DNA from 2 places in the Oceanimonas sp. AH20CE76 genome. Region 1 is predicted to be linked to the other one. Evidence: predicted binding sites of a transcription regulator. Region 1 holds the regulator's gene; the other holds the start of a gene.
What was found. Region 1 encodes sigma-54, which starts transcription at its own class of promoters, with help from an activator protein. Its sites were predicted from a motif close to TGGCACNGTTTTNGCTT; they were not measured.
Positions count from the first base shown of each region.

Region 2: the regulator sigma-54 is predicted to act here: its motif matches at 1,515-1,531, upstream of N2M06_RS03970 (cytochrome ubiquinol oxidase subunit I).

Region 1 covers NZ_CP155481.1:2,914,544-2,917,751, forward strand. Annotated here, with positions in the region: gene lptA (lipopolysaccharide transport periplasmic protein LptA) at 1-225, shown strand, start outside; gene lptB (LPS export ABC transporter ATP-binding protein) at 228-953, shown strand; gene N2M06_RS14315 (RNA polymerase factor sigma-54) at 997-2,433, shown strand; gene hpf (ribosome hibernation promoting factor) at 2,458-2,745, shown strand; gene ptsN (PTS IIA-like nitrogen regulatory protein PtsN) at 2,748-3,194, shown strand; gene rapZ (RNase adapter RapZ) at 3,205-3,208, shown strand, end outside.
Region 2 covers NZ_CP155481.1:818,611-821,818, reverse strand. Annotated here, with positions in the region: gene N2M06_RS03970 (cytochrome ubiquinol oxidase subunit I) at 1-1,368, opposite strand, end outside; gene N2M06_RS03965 (ATP-binding protein) at 1,660-3,208, shown strand, end outside.

The DNA.
Region 1 (3,208 bases):
CAGGCACAGGCACGGGAAATTCGCTATGACATGGTCGCCCGCACCATCACCCTGATTCGGGACGCCGAACTCAAGCAGGACGATAATATCGTCACTGGCTACCGTATTCGCTACTTTATCGACAAGGAGCAGATGGAAGCCGAAAGCCAGGGTGGCAAAGACAGGGTCACCACTATTTTCCTGCCTGAGCAGGTACAGAATTTCGACAACCAGAGTAACGACTGACCATGGCCAGACTGAAAGCACGCGGGCTGCAGAAAAGCTACAAAGGCCGGAAGGTAGTGGCTGATGTCAGCCTGACCGTGAACACCGGCCAGATAGTGGGGCTGCTCGGGCCCAACGGGGCCGGCAAAACCACTTCCTTTTACATGATTGTAGGCCTGGTGCAGCGGGATGCAGGCAGCATCACCATAGACGACAATGACATCAGCCATGAGCCTATGCATGTGCGGGCCCGCGCCGGCATTGGCTATCTGCCTCAGGAAGCGTCCATTTTTCGCCGCCTGAGCGTTGCCGATAACCTGATGGCCGTACTGCAGACCCGCAAAGATCTGAACGCCGACGGCCGTAACGAAAAAATGGAACAGCTGCTGGAAGAGTTCAATATTGTCCATATTCGTGACAGTCTCGGTATGAGTCTGTCCGGTGGTGAACGCCGGCGGGTGGAAATTGCCCGGGCACTGGCGGCAGATCCGCGCTTTATTCTGCTTGATGAACCTTTTGCCGGCGTTGATCCCATCTCTGTGCTTGATATTAAGAAAATTATATTACATCTGAAAGATCGAGGCCTGGGCGTACTGATCACCGATCACAATGTGCGTGAGACGCTGGATGTATGTGAAAAGGCCTATATTGTCAGCCACGGGCACCGTATTGCTGCTGGCACACCAGCTGAAATCCTGGCCAATGAGCAGGTCAAGAAAGTCTATCTTGGTGAACAATTCAGCCTCTGAAGGCACCGCTTCGCGCGGTTGATATGGAAGGACGTTAGCATACATGAAGCCGACTCTTCAGTTACGCCTTGGCCAGCAGCTGACCATGACCCCTCAGCTGCAACAGGCCATTCGTCTGCTGCAGCTGTCCAGCCTTGAGCTGCAGCAGGAAATTCAGCAGGCACTGGACAGTAATCCGCTGCTGGAGCAGGAGGAGCCGGACAGTATCAGGGTTGAGGATAATCGCAACGAGGAGCAAATTGCCGCAGACAGCGCCATGGAACGTAATCAGCTTTCTGAAGAGCTGCCCATGGACACCAGCTGGGAGGAAGTTTATACCGCCTCTCCGGTCAGTGGTGGTGCCGGTCTGCCGGAAGGGCTGGAAGATAATGTCTATCAGGGAGAAACCACCGAAACGCTGCAGGATTACCTGATCTGGCAAATGAACCTGACTCCCTTCAGTGATACCGATCAGGCCATTGCCCTTGCGATTATCGATGCCGTGGACGATGCAGGCTATCTCACCGCCGATATTGACGAACTGTTAGCTGCAGCCTCGGCCGACGAGCTGGGCATTGAAGCCGACGAAGTAGAAGCCGTGCTCAAACGCATTCAGCATTTCGATCCCATCGGCGTAGCTGCCCGCAGCGTGCAGGAATGCCTGTGTATTCAGCTCGACCAGTTTCCCGCCAGCACCCCCTGGCTGGCAGAAGCCCGGTTGCTGCTGGAACAGCACATGGATCTGCTTGGTAACCGCGACTACCGTACTCTGCAGCGCAAGACCAGGCTGAAAGAAGACGAGCTGAGAGAAGTTCTGAATCTGATCCAGCAGCTTGAACCCCGCCCCGGCAGCAGCATTATTCAGGGCAGCTCCGAATATGTTATTCCGGATGTGGTGGTCACCAAACGCAACGGTGCCTGGGTCGTGGAACTCAACCCGGAGGCCATGCCCAAGGTACGCCTGAATCAGACCTATGCCGCACTTGCCGACAAGCCCCGCAATAGTGAAGACGGCCAGTTTATTCGTAATCATCTGCAGGATGCCAAGTGGTTCCTTAAAAGTCTCGACAGCCGAAATGAGACGCTGCTCAAGGTTGCCAATTGTATTGTTGAACAACAACAGGCATTCTTTGAGTATGGAGAAGAGGCCATGAAGCCCATGGTGCTGAACCATGTGGCCGAGGCAGTAGAGATGCATGAGTCCACCATCTCACGCGTGACCACACAAAAGTTTCTGCACTCGCCCCGGGGCGTGTTTGAGCTTAAGTATTTCTTCTCCAGTCATGTGGGCACCGACGATGGTGGTGAATGTTCATCCACGGCAATTCGTGCTCTGATCAAAAAGCTGGTCGGAGCAGAAAACCCGGCCAAGCCGCTGAGTGACAGTAAGATTGCTCAGTTGCTGGCCGAGCAGGGGATTAAGGTGGCCAGGCGTACCATCGCCAAGTACAGGGAGTCACTGGCCATCCCCCCTTCCAATCAGCGTAAACGCCTGGTTTAAAGGCAACGACAGAAGGAAGACGTTATGCAAATTAACCTGACCGGACACCATGTAGAAATCACAGATGCACTGCGTGACTATGTTAATAGCAAGTTTACCCGGCTGGAGCGCCACTTCGACCACATTACCAATGTGCACGTCATCCTTAATGTAGAAAAAATGCAGCAAATTGCCGAAGCCAAACTGCACGTCAGTGGTGGTGAGCTGTTTGCCAACGCCCAGCATGAAAATATGTATGCCGCCATCGACGGACTCATTGACAAGCTGGATCGTCAGATCATCAAACACAAAGAGAAGCTCAAGCAAAAGTAACCATGGAAGTCGCCGACATACTAAGCAGGGACTGCACGCGCAGTGCAGTTCCCTGCACGAGCAAGAAGCGTGCTCTGGAAATTATCAGCGAGCTGGCTGCCGAACATTTGAATATCGGCAGCCAGCCGCTTTTTGACTGTTTGCTGGCCCGTGAAAAGATGGGCACTACCGGCATCGGTAATGGCATTGCCATACCTCATGGTCGTATTGGCAATGACAACAAGGCGACCGCGGTACTGCTGACTTTTGCCGAACCGGTAGAATTTGATGCCATCGACAATCAGCCGGTTGGTCTGGTGTTTGCGCTGCTGGTGCCGGAGCAGGAATGTAAACAACATCTGAAAACGCTGTCCTTAATTGCTGAAAAGCTCAGCAACAAACAGATTTGCCGGCAGCTGCGTCAGGCCGGCAGTGACGAAGAGCTTTATCAAATCATGATTTCTGCCTGAAGGAGCCTATATGC
Region 2 (3,208 bases), 1.2 Mb from region 1:
CTCCAGGGCAAAGCCGGGGGCATTTACGCCTATCATGTGCTGCTCCAGGCGCGCCATGTCCGGCGGCCCCTTGCGTATCAGCTTGGCCATAAAATAGAGATACACGCAAAACAGCAGGCTGTAGGTCAATACAAACAGGGTCAGCGAGAACAGAATACGCTCCGGCGGCAACGGCGACACCACATCCATGGTGCGCACCAGACCATGCACCAGCCAGGGCTGACGGCCCACCTCGGCCACATACCAGCCGGCCAGGGTAGAAATCACGCCAGAGGGAATCATCAGCATCATCAGCCACTGAAAGGGCCGGCTCTGAAAGTTGCCATTGCTGCGTCGCAGCCACAGGCCCCACAAGGCGGCCACTATCATCAGCACACCCAGCCCCACCATAATGCGGAACGAAAAGAACACCAGCGGCACATGGGGTCTGTCTTCGGCGGCCACCGACTTGAGCCCCTGCAGCTCGCCGTCGGCATCATGAGTGAGGATCAAGGACGCCAGCTTGGGAATTTTAATCTCAAAGTGGTTGGTCTCGGCTTCCATATCGGGCCAGGCAAACAGCAGCAAGGGCGCGCCGGTTTCGGTCTCGGGCCAGATGCCCTCCATGGCCGCCACCTTGATAGGCTGATGCTCTTTTACATTCAGGCCATGAAAATCACCCACCACCGCCTGCACCGGAGCCAGCAGTAGCGCCGCCCACAGCGCCATGGACAGGCCCTTGCGGCCAAAGGCCAGATCCCGCTTTTTAAACAGATACCAGGCACTGACACCACCAATCACAAAAGTGGCGGTCAGCATGGATGCCAGCAGCATATGAGACAGCCGGTACGGCATGGACGGGTTAAAAATCACCTCCATCCAGCTGGCCACCTCAAAACGACCATCTACCAGCTCATAGCCGGCCGGCGTCTGCATCCAGGAGTTGGCCACAATAATCCAGAAGGCCGAGATCCAGGTGCCCACCGCCACCACACAGGTGGCAAAAAAGTGCAGCTTTTCACCCACCCGCTGCCAGCCAAACAGCATAATACCAAGAAAGCCCGCCTCCAGAAAAAAGGCGGTCAGCACTTCATAAGCCATTAACGGCCCCAGCACGGCACCGGTAATTTCGGAGAAGCGGGAAAAGTTGGTCCCGAATTCATAAGACAGCACTATGCCGCTTACCACCCCCATGCCAAAGGTAATGGCAAAGGGTTTAATCCAGAACTTGGCTAATTGAAAGTAAACCGGATTGCGGGTTTTAAGCCAGAGCCCTTCCCAGATGGCAATGGCCGTGGCCAGACCAATGGTAATGGCAGGAAAAATAATGTGAAAACTGACAGTAAAGGCGAACTGTATTCGCGACAGTATGGCGGCATCAAGCTCCATGGATCCTCCTTATCGGACCAGCTGGCGGCGAACCAGTGCAGGCAGGCCCGCCATAAGAAGAACGATAACAATAGCGGAAAATTCCATCATCAGGGTGATCAGGCTCATAATTATAATGCTCACTCGTTAGTCTGGTTACTCTAATCAGGCACAAATCATGCCAACATCATAGCTACTTACTCCCTCCTTGCTCTGAATCAATAAAACGCGCAAAATTTGTGTTAACCGACAACAAGGTTTACAGTTTTTCACGCCCCAAGTGTCAACCTTATTTACACCGGACTTGCTGTTATGCCGCTGGAATTTGCCTTTGAACTCATGATGATGCTCACCAGCGGCTGCGCCCTGCTGGTGTCGGCCTGGTTGTTCTGGCGGGCCCGCCGGCAGCGCAGCATGAAGGCGCTGGCCGGCTTTGGCGTTATGATGGCGCTCTGGTGCGCCGGCCATGTGGCGGTGTTTTATGGCTGGCATACCACCGGCATGGCGCTGATCCTGGCCAACCCGCTCATGCCCACCTTTTTTCTCGACTTTGCCATTGGCTTTGTTAATCAGGGGCCGGCCCGGCGCTCCTGGCTGAGCCGGCTGGCCCGCTTTCGCGCGCTGCTTTATGTCACCGCCGTGCTGGTCAGCCTCGGCACCCTGTGGCTGGGGGGCGGCAGCATTATCGCCTTTGGCCCCTTTGAGCATTATTTTGTCTTTCGCGGCAGTGGCTGGTTCAACATTGGCTACACCATTTTCATTGGCGTGCTGGCCCATGCGCTGCTGCTGTGGGGATTTATACGCCAGCAGGGCAACCGCCGCCGCTCCATTGCCGCCATGTTTGCCGCTGGCGCCTGGGGCCTGCTGCTGGCCACCAGTTTTATCTTTCCGTCATTGGGGTTCTACTGGTATCCCTGGCCCATGCTGCTGTTGCCAAGCTATGTGCTGCTGCTGGTCTACGGGGTGGTGCGCTATCAGATGCTGGAGGTCAATGCCTGGGCCAACCGCGCCCTGCTGTGGATTTTAATGACAGCTCTGCTGCTGGGGCTGATGGCGCTGTTCAGCGCCATGGCCGGCCAGCTGGGCATGCAGGCGCTGGCGGCGGTGCCGCAGTGGCAGCTGTGGCTGTATTCGGTGCTGCTGCTGCTGCTGGCGCTGGCCCTGTACCGCCCGGTCAGTGCCCTGGTTGAGCGGTTAATTTATCCGGGCAGCCGGCTTGACGAGCAGCTGCTCGACACCTGGCTGGCACAGTTAAGAGACACCGACAGCTGGCACTCGCTGGCACAGGAAGCCGAGCAGCTGCTGGCCCGGCAAATGGGTCAGCCAGTGACCGTGCGGCTGCTCACCACAGCCCCCCGCTTTGAGCCCGGCCCGGGGCTGGAGCTGTGGTGCCTGCATCATAAGCAAGACTGGCAGTTCCGGCTTAAAGGCTTTGATGATGTCACACCGGGCATGCGTCTTACCGCCGAAGTGTTCGGCTCCTTGCTGGCCACCCGCTGTGGCCTGCTGGAACGCTCGCTGCAGCTGGCCGAAGCCGAGCGCAAGCGGGTATCAGAGCAGCATCTGGTGGAGCTGGGCGGTCTGTCAGCGGCCATGGCCCATGAGCTGCGCAACCCGCTGAATATTATTTCCATGGCCACTGCCGGCCTGGAAGCCGAGCGCAAAGCCATGATTCAGGATCAGCTCAAACGCGCCGACCGGCTGATAGTAGACATGCTGGCCTATTCCGGTCAGCTGCATATTCAGCCCAGAGCCGTGCCGCTGCTGCCGCTGCTGCACAGCCTCAGGCCCCAGTTCAACTGGCAAGACGTGCAGCTTGAGCTGACGCTGCCCGATGACTATCAGGTATTTGCCGATCCTT